Regions from separate parts of the Rummeliibacillus sp. JY-2-4R genome, predicted to be linked through region 4. Evidence: a T-box and tRNA genes for the amino acid it is inferred to sense, from the RefSeq annotation. Region 4 holds a T-box; the other regions hold tRNA genes.
The links. A T-box is a leader RNA that pairs with one kind of tRNA and senses whether it is charged. The one in region 4 lies ahead of alaS (alanine--tRNA ligase), so its partner is inferred to be a tRNA-Ala.

Region 1 (5,229 bases), 1.5 Mb from region 4:
TACTCTCTAGTGACCGATAGTGAACCAGTACCGTGAGGGAAAGGTGAAAAGCACCCCGGGAGGGGAGTGAAAGAGATCCTGAAACCATGTGCCTACAAGTAGTTAGAGCCCGTTAATGGGTGATAGCGTGCCTTTTGTAGAATGAACCGGCGAGTTACGATTACATGCAAGGTTAAGTTGAAAAGACGGAGCCGTAGCGAAAGCGAGTCTGAATAGGGCGAATGAGTATGTGGTTGTAGACCCGAAACCAGGTGATCTACCCATGTCCAGGGTGAAGGTAAGGTAACACTTACTGGAGGCCCGAACCCACGCACGTTGAAAAGTGCGGGGATGAGGTGTGGGTAGCGGAGAAATTCCAATCGAACTTGGAGATAGCTGGTTCTCTCCGAAATAGCTTTAGGGCTAGCCTCGTGATAGAGAATCTTGGAGGTAGAGCACTGTTTGAACTAGGGGTCCATCCCGGATTACCGAATTCAGACAAACTCCGAATGCCAATGATTTATGCACGGGAGTCAGACTGCGAGTGATAAGATCCGTAGTCAAAAGGGAAACAGCCCAGACCACCAGCTAAGGTCCCAAAGTAATTGTTAAGTGGAAAAGGATGTGACGTTGCTTAGACAACCAGGATGTTGGCTCAGAAGCAGCCACCATTTAAAGAGTGCGTAATAGCTCACTGGTCGAGTGACGCTGCGCCGAAAATGTATCGGGGCTAAACAATTCACCGAAGCTGTGGATAGACATCTATGATGTCTGTGGTAGGAGAGCGTTCTAAGTGCTGTGAAGTCAGACCGGAAGGACTGGTGGAGCGCTTAGAAGTGAGAATGCCGGTATGAGTAGCGAAAGATGGGTGAGAATCCCATCCACCGAATGACTAAGGTTTCCTGAGGAAGGCTCGTCCTCTCAGGGTTAGTCGGGACCTAAGCCGAGGCCGATAGGCGTAGGCGATGGATAACAGGTTGATATTCCTGTACCACCTCCCTACCATTTGAGTAATGGGGGGACACAGTAGGATAGGGTAAGCGCACTGTTGGTTATGTGCGTCTAAATAGTAAGGCGTGAGAGTAGGCAAATCCGCTCTCTATAACGTTGAGCTATGATGGCGAGCGGTTTACCGCGAAGTTCCTGATTTCACACTGTCAAGAAAAGCCTCTAGCGAGGTAGGAGGTGCCCGTACCGCAAACCGACACAGGTAGTCGAGGAGAGAATCCTAAGGTGAGCGAGAGAACTCTCGTTAAGGAACTCGGCAAAATGACCCCGTAACTTCGGGAGAAGGGGTGCTCTAGTAGGGTGCAAGCCCGAGAGAGCCGCAGTGAATAGGCCCAGGCGACTGTTTAGCAAAAACACAGGTCTCTGCAAAACCGTAAGGTGACGTATAGGGGCTGACGCCTGCCCGGTGCTGGAAGGTTAAGGGGATTGCTTAGCGTAAGCGAAGGTGAGAACCGAAGCCCCAGTAAACGGCGGCCGTAACTATAACGGTCCTAAGGTAGCGAAATTCCTTGTCGGGTAAGTTCCGACCCGCACGAAAGGCGTAACGATCTGGGCACTGTCTCAACGAGAGACTCGGTGAAATTATAGTACCTGTGAAGATGCAGGTTACCCGCGACAGGACGGAAAGACCCCGTGGAGCTTTACTGTAGCCTGATATTGAATTTTGGTACAGCTTGTACAGGATAGGTAGGAGCCTGAGATACCGGAGCGCCAGCTTCGGTGGAGGCGTCCTTGGGATACTACCCCAGCTGTATTGAAATTCTAACCCGTACCCCTATATCGGGGTAGGAGACAGTGTCAGGCGGACAGTTTGACTGGGGCGGTCGCCTCCTAAAGAGTAACGGAGGCGCCCAAAGGTTCCCTCAGAATGGTTGGAAATCATTCGCAGAGTGTAAAGGCACAAGGGAGCTTGACTGCGAGACCTACAAGTCGAGCAGGGTCGAAAGACGGGCTTAGTGATCCGGTGGTTCCGCATGGAAGGGCCATCGCTCAACGGATAAAAGCTACCCCGGGGATAACAGGCTTATCTCCCCCAAGAGTCCACATCGACGGGGAGGTTTGGCACCTCGATGTCGGCTCATCGCATCCTGGGGCTGTAGTCGGTCCCAAGGGTTGGGCTGTTCGCCCATTAAAGCGGTACGCGAGCTGGGTTCAGAACGTCGTGAGACAGTTCGGTCCCTATCCGTCGTGGGCGTAGGAAATTTGAGAGGAGCTGTCCTTAGTACGAGAGGACCGGGATGGACACACCGCTGGTGTACCAGTTGTTCTGCCAAGAGCATCGCTGGGTAGCTATGTGTGGACGGGATAAGTGCTGAAAGCATCTAAGCATGAAGCCCCCCTCAAGATGAGATTTCCCATTACGCAAGTAAGTAAGATCCCTTGAAGACGACAAGGTAGATAGGTTCGAGGTGGAAGTGTGGTGACACATGGAGCTGACGAATACTAATAGATCGAGGACTTAACCAAACGTTATTTTAGAAACTTCAATGAAAGTTTATCCAGTTTTGAAAGAACAATTCTTTCTTTATAAATAGTCTAGTAATGATGGCAAAGAGGTCACACCTGTTCCCATGCCGAACACAGAAGTTAAGCTCTTTAGCGCCAATGGTAGTTGGGGGCTGTCCCCCTGCGAGAGTAGGACGTTGCTAGGCTATAAATGGAGGATTAGCTCAGCTGGGAGAGCACCTGCCTTACAAGCAGGGGGTCGGCGGTTCGATCCCGTCATCCTCCACCATTTATTTAAAATGAGTCATTAGCTCAGTTGGTAGAGCATCTGACTTTTAATCAGAGGGTCGCTGGTTCGAATCCTGCATGACTCACCATTTTAATTGAATATTAGCGGGTGTGGCGGAATTGGCAGACGCACTAGACTTAGGATCTAGCGCCGCAAGGCGTGGGGGTTCGACTCCCTTCACCCGCATTTTTAATGTATTTTGCGGAAGTAGTTCAGTGGTAGAACATCACCTTGCCAAGGTGGGGGTCGCGGGTTCGAACCCCGTCTTCCGCTCCAATTTATATGAATCTTTACTTTAAAAAAATAAGATATATATATGCGCCCATAGCTCAACTGGATAGAGCGTCTGACTACGGATCAGAAGGTTGTGGATTCGACTTCTGCTGGGCGCACCATATCCGGGAAGTAGCTCAGCTTGGTAGAGCACTTGGTTTGGGACCAAGGGGTCGCAGGTTCGAATCCTGTCTTCCCGACCATTACATATTATTTAAGATATTTGGGGCCTTAGCTCAGCTGGGAGAGCGCCTGCCTTGCACGCAGGAGGTCAGCGGTTCGATCCCGCTAGGCTCCACCAATTTATATTGTTTTTTTTTTGGAGGAATACCCAAGTCTGGCTGAAGGGATCGGTCTTGAAAACCGACAGGCGGGTCAAACCGCGCGGGGGTTCGAATCCCTCTTCCTCCTCCATATCATTAATTGGTCCGGTAGTTCAGCTGGTTAGAATGCCTGCCTGTCACGCAGGAGGTCGCGGGTTCGAGTCCCGTCCGGACCGCCATTCAATTAAAATATATGAAATTATTATGGGTCGGTAGCTCAGTTGGTAGAGCATTAGATTGAAGCTCTAAGTGTCGGCAGTTCGATTCTGTCCCGACCCACCATAGTAATTTGCCGGTGTAGCTCAGTTGGTAGAGCAACTGACTTGTAATCAGTAGGTCGAGGGTTCGACTCCTTTCGCCGGCACCATTTTTCGGAGGGGTAGCGAAGAGGCTAAACGCGGCGGACTGTAAATCCGCTCCTTCGGGTTCGGCAGTTCGAATCTGCCCCCCTCCACCATTTATAATGGGCCTATAGCTCAGCTGGTTAGAGCGCACGCCTGATAAGCGTGAGGTCGATGGTTCGAGTCCATTTAGGCCCACCATTTAATTATTCCGAAGTAGCTCAGTTGGTAGCAGCATCTGACTGTTAATCAGAGGGTCGCAGGTTCGAGTCCTGCCTTCGGAGCCATATTGGCCCCTTGGTCAAGCGGTTAAGACACCGCCCTTTCACGGCGGTAACACGAGTTCGAATCTCGTAGGGGTCATACTTATAATCCTTTAGAATCAATTTGATTCTAAAGGATTTTTTATTTTTAACGCCATCTATAGTCTATTCATCGGTAATGAAAGTCAAAATTGGTCTGGCTTGTTGAAATTTTTAAAGAATATCAAGGGTATTCATGCTGGCCAAGGAAATGGTTTAATGGTCAATAATATGTGGGTATAATTTCCAGAACAAAATTCATTCATAGACAACAGTCAGCTATTTGCAAAGAATCGAACAATTGTTGATATCTAAATGGATAACATTATATTTGTCATATTTTATCAATGACAAGGTATACTATTTCCACTATCTAAAATATTGAATAATAGAAATGAAGGGTGTGATTAGATGACGCAAGTTGTAAATATAGAAAATAGTTATAGTAAAAAAGAAGAGTTTTGGAATGCACTTACACATGGTATTGCTTTCTTGCTAGCATTTCCGGGATTATTTTTACTTGTTACAAAGGCGAATCAGACTGGATCAGAAATTGAATTATTTAGCTATATTGTTTTTGGTATTTCTATGATGATGTTATTTTTAAGTTCAACCCTTTACCATAGTGTTCCCACACACAAAAGCTTTTTTAAAAAGATGGATCATTGCTCGATTTTCTTATTAATTGCAGGTACATATGCACCGATTGCACTTGTGGCGGTGGGTGGAAAAATAGGATGGACAATCTTCTGGATTGTATGGATTCTAACGATTATTGGTATGGTGATGAAGATATTCTTTGTTTATCGGTTTAAGACCTTATCGTTAATTGTTTACATCGGAATGGGTTGGCTCATAATTTTCGCATATAAACCACTTGTAGCACATATCACGGGAAAAGGCTTTTTGGTATTGTTACTAGGGGGATTATTTTATACAGCAGGAACTTATTTTTATAAGAATAAACGTATCCCATATAATCATGCAATTTGGCATGTATTTGTTTTAGCGGGATGCGCAGCAATGTTTGCTAGTATTTATTTTTATATCTGATATTATGCTGAGTTAAGTTTTATAGAAGACATTTGAATTAACAACAATATCATATATTAACAATGGAGCTCTTACCGAATAGGTAAGAGCTTTTTTCTTCTTTTTATTATTTCATTAATTCCTCGGCTAGTTGCCAATAAGCATTTTAAGTAATTCTCTTGTAGCAAATGATTGATAAGCATCTTTTTTAGTAATGATACAAAGATTCCAGAGGA
Region 2 (5,229 bases), 1.6 Mb from region 4:
GAGGAAGGCTCGTCCTCTCAGGGTTAGTCGGGACCTAAGCCGAGGCCGATAGGCGTAGGCGATGGATAACAGGTTGATATTCCTGTACCACCTCCCTACCATTTGAGTAATGGGGGGACACAGTAGGATAGGGTAAGCGCACTGTTGGTTATGTGCGTCTAAATAGTAAGGCGTGAGAGTAGGCAAATCCGCTCTCTATAACGTTGAGCTATGATGGCGAGCGGTTTACCGCGAAGTTCCTGATTTCACACTGTCAAGAAAAGCCTCTAGCGAGGTAGGAGGTGCCCGTACCGCAAACCGACACAGGTAGTCGAGGAGAGAATCCTAAGGTGAGCGAGAGAACTCTCGTTAAGGAACTCGGCAAAATGACCCCGTAACTTCGGGAGAAGGGGTGCTCTAGTAGGGTGCAAGCCCGAGAGAGCCGCAGTGAATAGGCCCAGGCGACTGTTTAGCAAAAACACAGGTCTCTGCAAAACCGTAAGGTGACGTATAGGGGCTGACGCCTGCCCGGTGCTGGAAGGTTAAGGGGATTGCTTAGCGTAAGCGAAGGTGAGAACCGAAGCCCCAGTAAACGGCGGCCGTAACTATAACGGTCCTAAGGTAGCGAAATTCCTTGTCGGGTAAGTTCCGACCCGCACGAAAGGCGTAACGATCTGGGCACTGTCTCAACGAGAGACTCGGTGAAATTATAGTACCTGTGAAGATGCAGGTTACCCGCGACAGGACGGAAAGACCCCGTGGAGCTTTACTGTAGCCTGATATTGAATTTTGGTACAGCTTGTACAGGATAGGTAGGAGCCTGAGATACCGGAGCGCCAGCTTCGGTGGAGGCGTCCTTGGGATACTACCCCAGCTGTATTGAAATTCTAACCCGTACCCCTATATCGGGGTAGGAGACAGTGTCAGGCGGACAGTTTGACTGGGGCGGTCGCCTCCTAAAGAGTAACGGAGGCGCCCAAAGGTTCCCTCAGAATGGTTGGAAATCATTCGCAGAGTGTAAAGGCACAAGGGAGCTTGACTGCGAGACCTACAAGTCGAGCAGGGTCGAAAGACGGGCTTAGTGATCCGGTGGTTCCGCATGGAAGGGCCATCGCTCAACGGATAAAAGCTACCCCGGGGATAACAGGCTTATCTCCCCCAAGAGTCCACATCGACGGGGAGGTTTGGCACCTCGATGTCGGCTCATCGCATCCTGGGGCTGTAGTCGGTCCCAAGGGTTGGGCTGTTCGCCCATTAAAGCGGTACGCGAGCTGGGTTCAGAACGTCGTGAGACAGTTCGGTCCCTATCCGTCGTGGGCGTAGGAAATTTGAGAGGAGCTGTCCTTAGTACGAGAGGACCGGGATGGACACACCGCTGGTGTACCAGTTGTTCTGCCAAGAGCATCGCTGGGTAGCTATGTGTGGACGGGATAAGTGCTGAAAGCATCTAAGCATGAAGCCCCCCTCAAGATGAGATTTCCCATTACGCAAGTAAGTAAGATCCCTTGAAGACGACAAGGTAGATAGGTTCGAGGTGGAAGTGTGGTGACACATGGAGCTGACGAATACTAATAGATCGAGGACTTAACCAAACGTTATTTTAAGAACTTCAATGAAAGTTTATCCAGTTTTGAAAGAACAATTCTTTCTTTATAAATAGTCTAGTAATGATGGCAAAGAGGTCACACCTGTTCCCATGCCGAACACAGAAGTTAAGCTCTTTAGCGCCAATGGTAGTTGGGGGCTGTCCCCCTGCGAGAGTAGGACGTTGCTAGGCTGTACATATGGAGGATTAGCTCAGCTGGGAGAGCACCTGCCTTACAAGCAGGGGGTCGGCGGTTCGATCCCGTCATCCTCCACCATATTTTAATTTGCCGGTGTAGCTCAGTTGGTAGAGCAACTGACTTGTAATCAGTAGGTCGAGGGTTCGACTCCTTTCGCCGGCACCATATTCTATTTTAAAATGAGTCATTAGCTCAGTTGGTAGAGCATCTGACTTTTAATCAGAGGGTCGCTGGTTCGAATCCTGCATGACTCATCATTTTAATAAAATATTAGCGGGTGTGGCGGAATTGGCAGACGCACTAGACTTAGGATCTAGCGCCGCAAGGCGTGGGGGTTCGACTCCCTTCACCCGCACCATTTATTTTAAAACTATATAATTGCCAGATTTAAAAAAACGTAAAGCATATGCGGAAGTAGTTCAGTGGTAGAACATCACCTTGCCAAGGTGGGGGTCGCGGGTTCGAACCCCGTCTTCCGCTCCAAATATGCCGGGGTGGCGGAACTGGCAGACGCACAGGACTTAAAATCCTGCGGTAGGTGACTACCGTACCGGTTCGATTCCGGTCCTCGGCACCATTTTTATTTAACATATGTACAATGACTATTGTATAATATGCGCCCATAGCTCAACTGGATAGAGCGTCTGACTACGGATCAGAAGGTTGTGGATTCGACTTCTGCTGGGCGCACCATATCCGGGAAGTAGCTCAGCTTGGTAGAGCACTTGGTTTGGGACCAAGGGGTCGCAGGTTCGAATCCTGTCTTCCCGATTATTTCATAATATTTAAGATCTTTGGGGCCTTAGCTCAGCTGGGAGAGCGCCTGCCTTGCACGCAGGAGGTCAGCGGTTCGATCCCGCTAGGCTCCACCAATTTTATATTTAAATTATATTATGGCGGCCTAGCTCAGCTGGCTAGAGCGTACGGTTCATACCCGTAAGGTCGGGGGTTCGATCCCCTCGGCCGCCATAAACTCTGGAGGAATACCCAAGTCTGGCTGAAGGGATCGGTCTTGAAAACCGACAGGCGGGTCAAACCGCGCGGGGGTTCGAATCCCTCTTCCTCCTCCATTTAAACTTTATAATATTATCGCGGGGTGGAGCAGTTCGGTAGCTCGTCGGGCTCATAACCCGAAGGTCACAGGTTCAAATCCTGTCCCCGCAACCAAATGGTCCGGTAGTTCAGCTGGTTAGAATGCCTGCCTGTCACGCAGGAGGTCGCGGGTTCGAGTCCCGTCCGGACCGCCATTCTATAAATGATTTAATATATTATTGTGGGTCGGTAGCTCAGTTGGTAGAGCATTAGATTGAAGCTCTAAGTGTCGGCAGTTCGATTCTGTCCCGACCCACCATAATGCGGGTGTAGTTTAGTGGTAAAACCACAGCCTTCCAAGCTGTTGTCGGGAGTTCGATTCTCCTCACCCGCTCCATTTATGGGCCTATAGCTCAGCTGGTTAGAGCGCACGCCTGATAAGCGTGAGGTCGATGGTTCGAGTCCATTTAGGCCCACCATTTAATTATTCCGAAGTAGCTCAGTTGGTAGCAGCATCTGACTGTTAATCAGAGGGTCGCAGGTTCGAGTCCTGCCTTCGGAGCCATATTGGCCCCTTGGTCAAGCGGTTAAGACACCGCCCTTTCACGGCGGTAACACGAGTTCGAATCTCGTAGGGGTCATACTTAAAAATCCTTTAGAATCATTTTGATTCTAAAGGATTTTTTTATTTTTAATGTATGTATGTAAATTCGATTATAACTTCTCTGATTGTATAATCTCCTGTTATCGCCAATTGTTGGAAAAACACTACTTCCCACTTGTCATCTCATGTATCTCATTTTAAAATAAGAACAAATGTTCTTTTTGGAGGTGCTATAGATGTATGAGAATATGCCGAGAAGGTCGATTATGTGTGTAGATATGAAATGCTTTTATGCTAGTTGTATGGCATCTTGGGCTCATTTGGATGTACTAAAAGAGGCCATCGCTGTTGTAGGGAATTTTCAGCAAAAAGGTAGTATTGTTCTTGCTGCTTCTCCGCTTATGAAAAAACGATTTCAAGTGAAGACAGGAACAAGGGTTTATGAAATACCGAAGCATCCAGATATTCATTTGTTTGAACCAAAGATGGAATACTTTGTCCGCATGTCCGTCGAAATTACAAAGCTACTTCATAGCTATGTACCAAAGGAAGCAATTCATGTATATAGCATTGATGAAAGTTTTGTTGATCTCACAGGGACAGAGAAACTGTGGGGAGATCCGGTTGAAACAGCACACAAAATCCAAGAAGAACTTTATCGGCAATTTGAAATACCAAGCACTGTAGGAATGGGACCGAATATGCTTTTGGCAAAGCTTGCTCTTGATTTAGATGCAAAAAAAACGGGTTTCGCTAAATGGGACTTTGAAGATGTGGAAAGAAAGCTATGGCCTGTTACACCTTTGTCGAAGATGTGGGGGATCGGACATCGAACAGAACGTACGCTGAACAATATGGGGATTTTCTCTGTTGGAGATTTGGCTCACGCTGATTTAGCGACATTAGAAAAGAGATTCGGCATTATGGGCAATCAACTTTATCATCATGCATGGGGAATTGATTTGTCAAAGGTAGGCGAAGCACCACTTGTAGAAGGGCAAATTAGTTATGGTAAGAGCCAAATATTAATGCGCGATTATAACACTAAAAAGGAAGTGCTCGCAGTGCTCCTGGAAATGTGTGAAGATGTGGCGAGAAGAGCACGAGAAGCCTATAAAGTAGGGCGTACAATCACATTAGGTATTGCTTATAGTAAAAATGCCTTTGGAGGAGGTTTTCAGCGTTCACATACAATTGATGAAGCCACCAATGATACGATGGCTATTTATCACGTTTGTCAGCAAATATTAAGCGAACAGTACAATGAACGCCCAGTGCGCCAAATAAGTGTTAGTATAACAAAATTAGAATCAGAACATTCTATGCAGCTCAGCTTTTTTGATACATCCCGCTGGAAGCGCCGTAAGCTTGGTGCTGCAATGGATCACCTCCGAACACATTATGGCTCAACAGCGGTGTTGCGAGCAGTATCGTATACAAATGCAGGAACAGCAGTGAAGCGCTCCCAATTGCTCGGAGGTCATAAGAAGTAATTGGAACTTACAAAAGGAGGTATCCTATATGTTAAGAGATCGTGGGAATATTAAGTGGACGGCTATGATGTTACCAGAACATGTACAAAGACTGCGAAACTGGCAACAGGAGACAAAGCAAATTGCGAAGCCGATATATGACGAATGGACATTGCAAGCATTAGGAGAAGAACTCATGCAAGCATATTGTGGTCAGAAAGAAGTACTACTAGAAGTTTGGCATCAGCAGGCAAGTACTGAGTACAGAGGAATCATCACAGCGCTCAACAACGAAGATAAAAAACTATGTCTGTATAATATAATAAAAAGCCAAACGAGCTGGATTGAAGCAGAATTA
Region 3 (5,229 bases), 360 kb from region 4:
GTTGTTTTTAATGCTTCGTTTTTTTCGAAACATTCTTCACCTAACTTAGTTAAATGTAAACTTTTCTCTTTCTTATTGTTTTCTACGTTACGAATCTCGATTAATCCATTCGCTTCAAGTCTTTTGACGAATTTATGAGTAGCTTGTCTGGAAAAATTAACATGTTTGGATACGTAAGCAATAGTTTGTGGTTCTTTATAGATTTTAGACATAATAAACCATTCAGAATTTGAGATATATAAGTCGCTTTGATCACTCCATAATTTCTCAGTAGCATTACGCACTTGAAATAGGCGTTCACTTAATAGATTTACTAAGTCCAAATGTTGAATTTTAGAATCTAACATACTCCTCACTCCTCTCAGTTTTTACTTTTCAAGTAGGTTTCAATTTTACTGTCTATATTTGATGAAAGGTCCATTTAGTTCTAAGTTTAATGTTGAAGTTTTTGAGTCCAATTCTTTCGAATATTACTATATAAAAGTGAGCAACCATTGTCAATTAAGTTGACAAAATTTTTATAAGGTGTATAATTAATTTTGTAAACTAGGTTGATAATTTAAAAATAGAGGAGCAAATGCGATGTTTGAAATTGGAGACGTAATTATCTATTCAGAACACGGGTTATGCCAAATTGATGATATTTGTGAAAAGACTTTTTCCGATGTGACAAAAACCTATTATGTATTGCATCCTCTTTCAGCGGCTAATTTGAAAATTAGTACCCCGGTTGATAATGATTCAGTAGTAATGCTAAAGACATTAGATAAAGAACAATCCGAAGAAGTTTTGCAGTTATTTAAAGAACCTGAGATTGATTGGAATGACGATACAAAACAACGTAATAAGGAATTCCATGGAATTATTAAAAGTGGAGATCGCAAGGAAATTGCGAAAATGCTAAATAGCTTAATGAGAAAAGAACGAGAACTTAAAAGTATCAATAAGAAAATGCATGATCAAGACTCCAAACTTTTAACCCAAGTCAAAAATATATTATTTAAAGATATTGCATTGCCTTTGAATACTTCCTTTGATGCGATCGTAAAACGAGTTGACAAGATGATTGCGGAGTCTTTATAAATCTCGCGCAGGCTACCTATATCTTAGAAACACAAAACAAAAATTAAATACTTTATAGATTATCGGCGTATTTCAAAAAAGAAGTACGTCTTTTCTTGTGTATAAAAATAAGAAATATTTTTTGAGAGGTTAGTGTATTGTTTTTTTAGTGAGGAGAATTCTATCAAAATTGATATTATCAAAATCGATAAAAAAAATCCTTCAGAAATTTAATTCTGAAGGATTTTAATATGACCCCTACGAGATTCGAACTCGTGTTACCGCCGTGAAAGGGCGGTGTCTTAACCGCTTGACCAAGGGGCCAACATGGCGGAGAAGGAGGGATTTGAACCCTCGCGCCGGTTACCCGACCTACACCCTTAGCAGGGGCGCCTCTTCAGCCACTTGAGTACTTCTCCATATGGCTCCGAAGGCAGGACTCGAACCTGCGACCCTCTGATTAACAGTCAGATGCTACTACCAACTGAGCTACTTCGGAATAATTAAATGGTGGGCCTAAATGGACTCGAACCATCGACCTCACGCTTATCAGGCGTGCGCTCTAACCAGCTGAGCTATAGGCCCATAAATGGAGCGGGTGAGGAGAATCGAACTCCCGACAACAGCTTGGAAGGCTGTGGTTTTACCACTAAACTACACCCGCATTATGGTGGGTCGGGACAGAATCGAACTGCCGACACTTAGAGCTTCAATCTAATGCTCTACCAACTGAGCTACCGACCCACAATAAATTAATAGATTATTAAAAAAATGGCGGTCCGGACGGGACTCGAACCCGCGACCTCCTGCGTGACAGGCAGGCATTCTAACCAGCTGAACTACCGGACCATTTTGGTTGCGGGGACAGGATTTGAACCTGTGACCTTCGGGTTATGAGCCCGACGAGCTACCGAACTGCTCCACCCCGCGATAATATTATAAAGTTTAAATGGAGGAGGAAGAGGGATTCGAACCCCCGCGCGGTTTGACCCGCCTGTCGGTTTTCAAGACCGATCCCTTCAGCCAGACTTGGGTATTCCTCCTAATAAATATGGTGGACCTTGCAGGACTCGAACCTGCGACCGGACGGTTATGAGCCGTCTGCTCTAACCAACTGAGCTAAAGGTCCTTAAATATGGCGGCCGAGGGGATCGAACCCCCGACCTTACGGGTATGAACCGTACGCTCTAGCCAGCTGAGCTAGGCCGCCATGATAATAATTGTTGATTTAAATATATAATTGGTGGAGCCTAGCGGGATCGAACCGCTGACCTCCTGCGTGCAAGGCAGGCGCTCTCCCAGCTGAGCTAAGGCCCCAATATAATTTTAAATGGTCGGGAAGACAGGATTCGAACCTGCGACCCCTTGGTCCCAAACCAAGTGCTCTACCAAGCTGAGCTACTTCCCGAAATGGTGCGCCCAGCAGAAGTCGAATCCACAACCTTCTGATCCGTAGTCAGACGCTCTATCCAGTTGAGCTATGGGCGCATATTATAATTATTTGTTCATTGCTTACTATAACAGATGGTGCCGAGGACCGGAATCGAACCGGTACGGTAGTCACCTACCGCAGGATTTTAAGTCCTGTGCGTCTGCCAGTTCCGCCACCCCGGCATATTTGGAGCGGAAGACGGGGTTCGAACCCGCGACCCCCACCTTGGCAAGGTGATGTTCTACCACTGAACTACTTCCGCATATGCTTTAAGTTTTTTAAATCTGGCAATTATAAAGTTTTAAAATAAATGGTGCGGGTGAAGGGAGTCGAACCCCCACGCCTTGCGGCGCTAGATCCTAAGTCTAGTGCGTCTGCCAATTCCGCCACACCCGCTAAGTTTAATTAAAATGGTGAGTCATGCAGGATTCGAACCAGCGACCCTCTGATTAAAAGTCAGATGCTCTACCAACTGAGCTAATGACTCATTAAGAAAATCCATGGTGCCGGCGAAAGGAGTCGAACCCTCGACCTACTGATTACAAGTCAGTTGCTCTACCAACTGAGCTACACCGGCAATGTTAAATGGTGGAGGATGACGGGATCGAACCGCCGACCCTCTGCTTGTAAGGCAGATGCTCTCCCAGCTGAGCTAATCCTCCATATGTACAGCCTAGCAACGTCCTACTCTCGCAGGGGGACAGCCCCCAACTACCATTGGCGCTAAAGAGCTTAACTTCTGTGTTCGGCATGGGAACAGGTGTGACCTCTTTGCCATCATTACTAGACTATTTGGTTTTCTTAAGGACAAGAATAATTTTACCATTATTATAATTAAAAGTCAAGAACCTTTTTAAAAGTTCCTTATTCTTTCAAAACTGGATAAACTTTCATTGAAGTTCTTAAAATAACGTTTGGTTAAGTCCTCGATCTATTAGTATTCGTCAGCTCCATGTGTCACCACACTTCCACCTCGAACCTATCTACCTTGTCGTCTTCAAGGGATCTTACTTACTTGCGTAATGGGAAATCTCATCTTGAGGGGGGCTTCATGCTTAGATGCTTTCAGCACTTATCCCGTCCACACATAGCTACCCAGCGATGCTCTTGGCAGAACAACTGGTACACCAGCGGTGTGTCCATCCCGGTCCTCTCGTACTAAGGACAGCTCCTCTCAAATTTCCTACGCCCACGACGGATAGGGACCGAACTGTCTCACGACGTTCTGAACCCAGCTCGCGTACCGCTTTAATGGGCGAACAGCCCAACCCTTGGGACCGACTACAGCCCCAGGATGCGATGAGCCGACATCGAGGTGCCAAACCTCCCCGTCGATGTGGACTCTTGGGGGAGATAAGCCTGTTATCCCCGGGGTAGCTTTTATCCGTTGAGCGATGGCCCTTCCATGCGGAACCACCGGATCACTAAGCCCGTCTTTCGACCCTGCTCGACTTGTAGGTCTCGCAGTCAAGCTCCCTTGTGCCTTTACACTCTGCGAATGATTTCCAACCATTCTGAGGGAACCTTTGGGCGCCTCCGTTACTCTTTAGGAGGCGACCGCCCCAGTCAAACTGTCCGCCTGACACTGTCTCCTACCCCGATATAGGGGTACGGGTTAGAATTTCAATACAGCTGGGGTAGTATCCCAAGGACGCCTCCACCGAAGCTGGCGCTCCGGTATCTCAGGCTCCTACCTATCCTGTACAAGCTGTACCAAAATTCAATATCAGGCTACAGTAAAGCTCCACGGGGTCTTTCCGTCCTGTCGCGGGTAACCTGCATCTTCACAGGTACTATAATTTCACCGAGTCTCTCGTTGAGACAGTGCCCAGATCGTTACGCCTTTCGTGCGGGTCGGAACTTACCCGACAAGGAATTTCGCTACCTTAGGACCGTTATAGTTACGGCCGCCGTTTACTGGGGCTTCGGTTCTCACCTTCGCTTACGCTAAGCAATCCCCTTAACCTTCCAGCACCGGGCAGGCGTCAGCCCCTATACGTCACCTTACGGTTTTGCAGAGACCTGTGTTTTTGCTAAACAGTCGCCTGGGCCTATTCACTGCGGCTCTCTCGGGCTTGCACCCTACTAGAGCACCCCTTCTCCCGAAGTTACGGGGTCATTTTGCCGAGTTCCTTAACGAGAGTTCTCTCGCTCACCTTAGGATTCTCTCCTCGACTACCTGTGTCGGTTTGCGGTACGGGCACCTCCTACCTCGCTAGAGGCTTTTCTTGACAGTGTGAAATCAGGAACTTCGCGGTAAACCGCTCGCCATCATAGCTCAACGTTATAGAGAGCGGATTTGCCTACTCTCACGCCTTACTATTTAGACGCACATAACCAACAGTGCGCTTACCCTATCCTACTGTGTCCCCCCATTACTCAAATGGTAGGGAGGTGGTACAGGAATATCAACCTGTTATCCATCGCCTACGCCTATCGGCCTCGGCTTAGGTCCCGACTAACCCTGAGAGGACGAGCCTTCCTCAGGAAACCTTAGTCATTCGGTGGATGGGATTCTCACCCATCTTTCGCTACTCATACCGGCATTCTCACTTCTAAGCGCTCCACCAGTCCTTCCGGTCTGACTTCACAGCACTTAGAACGCTCTCCTACCACAGACATCATAGATGTCTATCCACAGCTTCGGTGAATTGTTTAGCCCCGATACATTTTCGGCGCAGCGTCACTCGACCAGTGAGCTATTACGCACTCTTTAAATGGTGGCTGCTTCTGAG
Region 4 (5,229 bases):
CTATTCTTTGTTAGTATACCCGATTTTTAGTACCTTTTAAATAGATTTTACATAATTATACACAGAATCCAACGCTTCTACCAATTTTGAAGCATCTTTTGCTCCAGCCATTGCCATATCAGGACGACCGCCACCTTTACCTCCGCAAAGTTCAGCTACATGTTTAACGATATTGCCAGCATGATAGTTCCCACCAGCTATATCTTTCGTCACACCTGCACAAAGCATAACTTTGTCACCAGCAGTTGCACCAAGCACAATAATACTATTATCCATTTTTTCTTTCAAATCGTCCATTAATTGACGCAGTTGGTTATTATCTTTTGCTTCAACCTTTGTTGATAATACTGTAACTTCCCCAATTTGTTGTGCGTTAGATAGCATGTTAGATGCTTGAGCACCAGCCATTTTAGCAGAAAGTGATGTATTTTCACGTTGTTGTTCTTTTAATTCATGTTGTAAGCTTTCGACACGCGTTACCAAATCTTTTGGATTAGATTTTAGTAAACTTGCTGTTTGTTCTAGAATATGTTGTTCTTCTTTAGCTGCAAGATATGCTGCTTGACCTGTAACAGCTTCAATACGGCGAGTGCCTGCGCCAATACCACCCTCAGAGACAATTTTGAAGAAGCCAATTTCAGATGAGCGTTTTACGTGAATACCACCGCAAAGTTCAATTGAGTAATCAGATACTTGTACAACACGTACTACATCACCGTATTTCTCACCGAATAATGCCATTGCTCCCATTGCTTTTGCATCAGCGATTGGCATTTCTTCGATAACAACAGGAATGTCTTCCCATACTTTTTCATTAACAATTCGTTCGATTGTTTCTAGCTCTTCTTTGGTTACTGCACCGAAGTGTGAGAAGTCAAAACGTAATCGGTCTGGACCTACGTATGAACCTGCTTGGTTAACATGTTCACCAAGTATATCTTTTAATGCACGTTGTAAAAGGTGTGTTGCTGTGTGGTTTTTGACAATCAAATTACGTTCAGCACGATCTACTTGTGCAAATACGTCATCTTCTACATGCATTTCGCCAGATTCAACAATAACTGTATGAAGTGGTTGACCATTTGGCGCTTTTTGAACGTCTTTTACAAATGCTTTAAATGAATCATTTGAAATGGTACCATGATCAGCAATTTGTCCACCCATTTCAGCGTAGAAAGGTGTTTGTGATAAGATTACTAATACTTCATCGCCTTCAGAAGCAGTTTTTACTTCTTGGCCTCCCATCACCATTGCAGCGATAGCTGTATGCGTTTCTAATGTTTCGTAACCTACAAATGTACTTTCTTGTTTTAAGTTTGCTAGCACTTCAGATTGTACATGCATAGAATCCACATCTTGGCGTGCATTACGAGCACGTTCACGTTGAGCTTCCATTTCAGCATCGAAACCATCTTCATCAACAGTCATGCCAACTTCTGCTGCGTATTCTTCTGTAAGTTCTACAGGGAAGCCGAATGTGTCATAAAGACGGAATGCATCTTTACCTGGGATGATGGTTTCTCCTTTTGCTTTTTGTGCTTCTACTACTTCATTGAAAATAGCTAAGCCATCATGAAGTGTTTCATGGAAACGAACTTCTTCATTTTTAATTACACGAGCGATGAATTCCGCTTTTTCATTTACTTCTGGGTAGAAGTCAACCATGATATTGCCAACTGTTGGCACTAGTTCATACATAAATGGTTTTTCAATACCAATTTGTTTTGCGTAACGTACAGCACGACGTAATAAACGACGTAATACATAACCACGACCTTCATTTGATGGAAGTGCACCATCACCAATTGCAAAGGCTACTGTACGGATATGGTCAGCAATTACTTTGAATGGTGTGTTGATATCTTCTTCACTGCCGAAGATTTCACTTAAATCGATTTCTTCTGGGCGTTTATATTTGCGATTTGCAAGTTCTTCAATCTTTTCGATGATTGGCATAAATAGATCCGTATCAAAGTTTGTCGGTACATTTTGAATAACAGATGTGATACGTTCTAAACCCATACCTGTATCAATATTTTGTTTTGGCAGTGGTGTATAAGTGCCATCAGGATTGTGGTTAAATTGTGAGAACACTAGGTTCCAAATTTCAAGATAACGTTCATTTTCCCCACCTGGATATAGTTCTGGATCATTTAAATCATTACCGTATTTTTCACCACGGTCATAGAAAATTTCTGAATTTGGACCACTTGGACCTTCACCAATATCCCAGAAGTTTCCTTCTAAACGGATTAAACGTTCTTCTGGAATACCAATTTCGTTTTTCCAAATATCATATGCTTCTTGGTCTTCAGGATGAATCGTAATAGATAGTTTTTCTCCATCAAAACCCATCCATTTAGGATCTGTTAAGAATTCCCATGCAAAATGAATAGCTTCTTTTTTAAAATAATCGCCAATTGAGAAGTTACCAAGCATTTCAAAAAAAGTATGATGTCGTGCTGTTTTCCCAACGTTTTCAATATCGTTTGTACGAATTGCTTTTTGAGCATTTGTAATACGTGGATTTTCAGGAATTACAGAACCATCAAAATATTTTTTTAAAGTTGCAACACCTGAGTTAATCCAAAGTAATGAGTTATCATTAATTGGAACAAGTGGCATACTTGGTTCTTGTTTGTGATTTTTTTCTTCGAAGAATTCAATGAATTTACGACGAATTTCTGCAGATTGCATGTTTTTTTCCTCCTTAAATACAATAAAAAACCTTCATCCACTGCACGATAACAGGGACGAAGGAATAATTCGCGGTACCACCCTAAATTATAATAGTTTTCACTATTATCTCTTAATTGACCTTAACGCGGTAAACGACAGTTTTTGACTGCACTCTGGAAGAGCTTTCCTAAAAGGTTAGTGAAGGTTCTCACAGCCAAGGAACCTTTTTCTGAACACACCCCTAAAAGTACTTTTTTCCATCAACGTTTTATTTTATAGGGAATTCAATATAGTACATTTGCTAAAAGTCGAAATTTATCCAATTTTAACTATACCCTATTTTAAAAAATGAAAGTTTATCTGTCAATTATCTACATCCATAAAATCATATGGACTAATACCCTTCATCCCAATCATTGGATGTATGAAATTGACATTTTCTACAGTAAGAATTGCTGTCATTTCATCAGATAGCTCATGGTCCTCATCTTCATATTGTTCATCAACCCTTGTTGAAGGAACTTTTTCTACTTCATCATGCTGTTCTGTTTTTTTAGCTTCTATTGTTTCTACTGTTTGTTCATTATTTAATCGATCACTTAATGTTGTATGTCTCTCTAAATCATCTGTTCTTTGGAATCCATATACAAAAGTATCTGGCTCTCCACAGAGTATTAAAAAATTCTTTGCTCGTGTTATACCTGTGTAGAGTAGATTTTTTCTTAACATTTTAGAATAACTACGCACAATTGGCATGATGACCATTGGAAACTCACTACCTTGCGATTTATGAATCGAACAACAGTAAGCAAGGGTTAGCTGATTTAAGTCTCCCTTTTGGTAAGTAACTTCAATACCATCAAAAGAAACGACAAGTAAATCTGTTTTTTCAATCGTTTCCTTTGCTTTAATAATGGAAATGACTTCACCCATATCACCGTTGAATACATTATTATTCGGCTGATTGACTAGTTGAAGCACTTTATCTCCAATACGATAAATGGTGTCACCAAATGCGATTTCCTTGGTTTTTTCACTCTTTTTGGGGTTAATCAGCTCTTGTAACATTTTATTCAGAGCATCAATTCCAGCACTTCCCCTATACATTGGCGCTAATACTTGGACGTCATGAATAGAAAAGCCCTTTTTTATTGCGCTATTAACAACTTGACCGACCACATTTGCTATTTGATCTTGACTCGCTCGTATAAAGGAACGATCACTTGTTTTTAATGCTAAGTCTTGTGGCACAATTCCTTGTTTCATCTGATGTGCTAATTCAATGATTGAGGAGCCTTCAGATTGTCTGTATACGTCTTTTAATTCAACAGTTGGAATAGCTTTTGATGCTAGTAAATCCTTTAGCACTTGACCTGGCCCTACAGGTGGCAACTGATCTTGGTCTCCTACGAAAATCACTTGGCAATCATCATTCAGCGCCTTTAATAATTGATTGGCAAGCCACGTATCAACCATAGACATTTCATCTACGATAATAAGTCGACCTGCTACTTCTCGCTCTGTATCTCCATCTTTTTCTTGGCCAGTGAATCCTAGTAAACGGTGTATAGTCATCGCAGGTAATTCTGTGGATTCGCTAAGTCTTTTTGCAGCTCTACCTGTTGGTGCTACAAGTACAATTGGGAAGTCTTCGTCTTTTGCAGCATAGTCTTTAGGATTAAGCGATAACCCGTGCAATTCTGCATAGACATCGACGATTCCTCTAACAACCGTAGTTTTACCGGTACCAGGGCCACCTGTTAAAATCATCACAGCCGAATTAATCGCAGTTTCAATCGCCTCAATTTGCGTTTCAGCATAAGATACCCCGAAGCGTTCTTCTGCATCACCTATATGTTTGCGAATTTCAGATGAGGGAAACGCTGAATGCTCTTTGTTTTTTTGCGCTAATTCAGTGATTTTCGTCGCAATTCCTATTTCAGAGTAGTATAGAGAAGGCATATAAATCCTTGTCTCTTCACCACACACTTTTCCATCTTCTCCAAGTTCAATAATACATTTTGAAATATCATCATATTCGATTGAGCAAAGTTGACTGGATTCTAATAATTTTTTTGCTTGGGGTATAACTTCTCTCGCATCTAAAAAAACATGTCCTTCAGATAATGCTGCAGCATTTAATAGATGCAAAATAGCAGCCTTTATGCGATCAGGATGATTCCCAGTGATATGTAATTTTGCTCCTAGCTCATCTGCACGTTGGAATCCAATTCCTTCTATATCTTCTATCAAACGATAGGGATTCTTCTGTAGGATTTGCAGGGTCTCGCCTTCATAAGTTTGATAAATTTTAACAGCTATTTGAGCACCAAATCCCCATTCATTTAATTGAATCATAATACGATCGAGCCCAAGGTTTTGTTCAAGCACAGAGCGGAGAGTTTGCTTTTTGTCTTCCTTTAATCGAGGAATATCATCTAATGCATCTGGATTTTCAATAATCACCTTGATTGCATTGGGGCCAAGCTTTTTCACAATTGTTTCTGCAGTTCGATGACCAATACCAGGAAATAAATCACTAGCCAAATA

Region 1: it encodes a tRNA-Ala, which carries the amino acid that the T-box ahead of alaS (alanine--tRNA ligase) is inferred to sense. The anticodon was not compared.
Region 2: it encodes a tRNA-Ala, which carries the amino acid that the T-box ahead of alaS (alanine--tRNA ligase) is inferred to sense. The anticodon was not compared.
Region 3: it encodes a tRNA-Ala, which carries the amino acid that the T-box ahead of alaS (alanine--tRNA ligase) is inferred to sense. The anticodon was not compared.

The regions. Positions count from the first base shown of each region.
Region 1 covers NZ_CM132623.1:209,953-215,181, forward strand. Annotated here, with positions in the region: rRNA gene ACWV26_RS00970 (23S ribosomal RNA) at 1-2,454, shown strand, start outside; rRNA gene rrf (5S ribosomal RNA) at 2,523-2,639, shown strand; tRNA gene ACWV26_RS00980 (tRNA-Val) at 2,647-2,722, shown strand; tRNA gene ACWV26_RS00985 (tRNA-Lys) at 2,735-2,810, shown strand; tRNA gene ACWV26_RS00990 (tRNA-Leu) at 2,827-2,908, shown strand; tRNA gene ACWV26_RS00995 (tRNA-Gly) at 2,924-2,998, shown strand; tRNA gene ACWV26_RS01000 (tRNA-Arg) at 3,041-3,117, shown strand; tRNA gene ACWV26_RS01005 (tRNA-Pro) at 3,122-3,198, shown strand; tRNA gene ACWV26_RS01010 (tRNA-Ala) at 3,221-3,296, shown strand; tRNA gene ACWV26_RS01015 (tRNA-Ser) at 3,317-3,409, shown strand; tRNA gene ACWV26_RS01020 (tRNA-Asp) at 3,421-3,497, shown strand; tRNA gene ACWV26_RS01025 (tRNA-Phe) at 3,525-3,600, shown strand; tRNA gene ACWV26_RS01030 (tRNA-Thr) at 3,610-3,685, shown strand; tRNA gene ACWV26_RS01035 (tRNA-Tyr) at 3,692-3,775, shown strand; tRNA gene ACWV26_RS01040 (tRNA-Ile) at 3,784-3,860, shown strand; tRNA gene ACWV26_RS01045 (tRNA-Asn) at 3,870-3,946, shown strand; tRNA gene ACWV26_RS01050 (tRNA-Glu) at 3,951-4,022, shown strand; gene trhA (PAQR family membrane homeostasis protein TrhA) at 4,373-5,014, shown strand; gene ACWV26_RS01060 (LysR family transcriptional regulator) at 5,141-5,229, opposite strand, start outside.
Region 2 covers NZ_CM132623.1:324,374-329,602, forward strand. Annotated here, with positions in the region: rRNA gene ACWV26_RS01535 (23S ribosomal RNA) at 1-1,571, shown strand, start outside; rRNA gene rrf (5S ribosomal RNA) at 1,640-1,756, shown strand; tRNA gene ACWV26_RS01545 (tRNA-Val) at 1,766-1,841, shown strand; tRNA gene ACWV26_RS01550 (tRNA-Thr) at 1,853-1,928, shown strand; tRNA gene ACWV26_RS01555 (tRNA-Lys) at 1,945-2,017, shown strand; tRNA gene ACWV26_RS01560 (tRNA-Leu) at 2,037-2,121, shown strand; tRNA gene ACWV26_RS01565 (tRNA-Gly) at 2,172-2,246, shown strand; tRNA gene ACWV26_RS01570 (tRNA-Leu) at 2,252-2,340, shown strand; tRNA gene ACWV26_RS01575 (tRNA-Arg) at 2,380-2,456, shown strand; tRNA gene ACWV26_RS01580 (tRNA-Pro) at 2,461-2,534, shown strand; tRNA gene ACWV26_RS01585 (tRNA-Ala) at 2,560-2,635, shown strand; tRNA gene ACWV26_RS01590 (tRNA-Met) at 2,659-2,732, shown strand; tRNA gene ACWV26_RS01595 (tRNA-Ser) at 2,741-2,833, shown strand; tRNA gene ACWV26_RS01600 (tRNA-Met) at 2,854-2,930, shown strand; tRNA gene ACWV26_RS01605 (tRNA-Asp) at 2,934-3,010, shown strand; tRNA gene ACWV26_RS01610 (tRNA-Phe) at 3,039-3,114, shown strand; tRNA gene ACWV26_RS01615 (tRNA-Gly) at 3,119-3,192, shown strand; tRNA gene ACWV26_RS01620 (tRNA-Ile) at 3,198-3,274, shown strand; tRNA gene ACWV26_RS01625 (tRNA-Asn) at 3,284-3,360, shown strand; tRNA gene ACWV26_RS01630 (tRNA-Glu) at 3,365-3,436, shown strand; gene ACWV26_RS01635 (Y-family DNA polymerase) at 3,636-4,892, shown strand; gene ACWV26_RS01640 (YolD-like family protein) at 4,921-5,229, shown strand, end outside.
Region 3 covers NZ_CM132623.1:3,095,861-3,101,089, forward strand. Annotated here, with positions in the region: gene ACWV26_RS15100 (MarR family winged helix-turn-helix transcriptional regulator) at 1-347, opposite strand, end outside; gene ACWV26_RS15105 (CarD family transcriptional regulator) at 583-1,083, shown strand; tRNA gene ACWV26_RS15110 (tRNA-Glu) at 1,315-1,386, opposite strand; tRNA gene ACWV26_RS15115 (tRNA-Ser) at 1,391-1,481, opposite strand; tRNA gene ACWV26_RS15120 (tRNA-Asn) at 1,485-1,561, opposite strand; tRNA gene ACWV26_RS15125 (tRNA-Ile) at 1,571-1,647, opposite strand; tRNA gene ACWV26_RS15130 (tRNA-Gly) at 1,653-1,726, opposite strand; tRNA gene ACWV26_RS15135 (tRNA-Phe) at 1,731-1,806, opposite strand; tRNA gene ACWV26_RS15140 (tRNA-Asp) at 1,835-1,911, opposite strand; tRNA gene ACWV26_RS15145 (tRNA-Met) at 1,916-1,992, opposite strand; tRNA gene ACWV26_RS15150 (tRNA-Ser) at 2,013-2,105, opposite strand; tRNA gene ACWV26_RS15155 (tRNA-Ile) at 2,115-2,191, opposite strand; tRNA gene ACWV26_RS15160 (tRNA-Met) at 2,199-2,272, opposite strand; tRNA gene ACWV26_RS15165 (tRNA-Ala) at 2,304-2,379, opposite strand; tRNA gene ACWV26_RS15170 (tRNA-Pro) at 2,394-2,470, opposite strand; tRNA gene ACWV26_RS15175 (tRNA-Arg) at 2,474-2,550, opposite strand; tRNA gene ACWV26_RS15180 (tRNA-Leu) at 2,588-2,676, opposite strand; tRNA gene ACWV26_RS15185 (tRNA-Gly) at 2,682-2,756, opposite strand; tRNA gene ACWV26_RS15190 (tRNA-Leu) at 2,806-2,890, opposite strand; tRNA gene ACWV26_RS15195 (tRNA-Lys) at 2,906-2,981, opposite strand; tRNA gene ACWV26_RS15200 (tRNA-Thr) at 2,996-3,071, opposite strand; tRNA gene ACWV26_RS15205 (tRNA-Val) at 3,081-3,156, opposite strand; rRNA gene rrf (5S ribosomal RNA) at 3,166-3,282, opposite strand; rRNA gene ACWV26_RS15215 (23S ribosomal RNA) at 3,409-5,229, opposite strand, start outside.
Region 4 covers NZ_CM132623.1:2,740,377-2,745,605, forward strand. Annotated here, with positions in the region: gene alaS (alanine--tRNA ligase) at 37-2,697, opposite strand; T-box leader at 2,747-2,952, opposite strand; gene recD2 (SF1B family DNA helicase RecD2) at 3,043-5,229, opposite strand, start outside.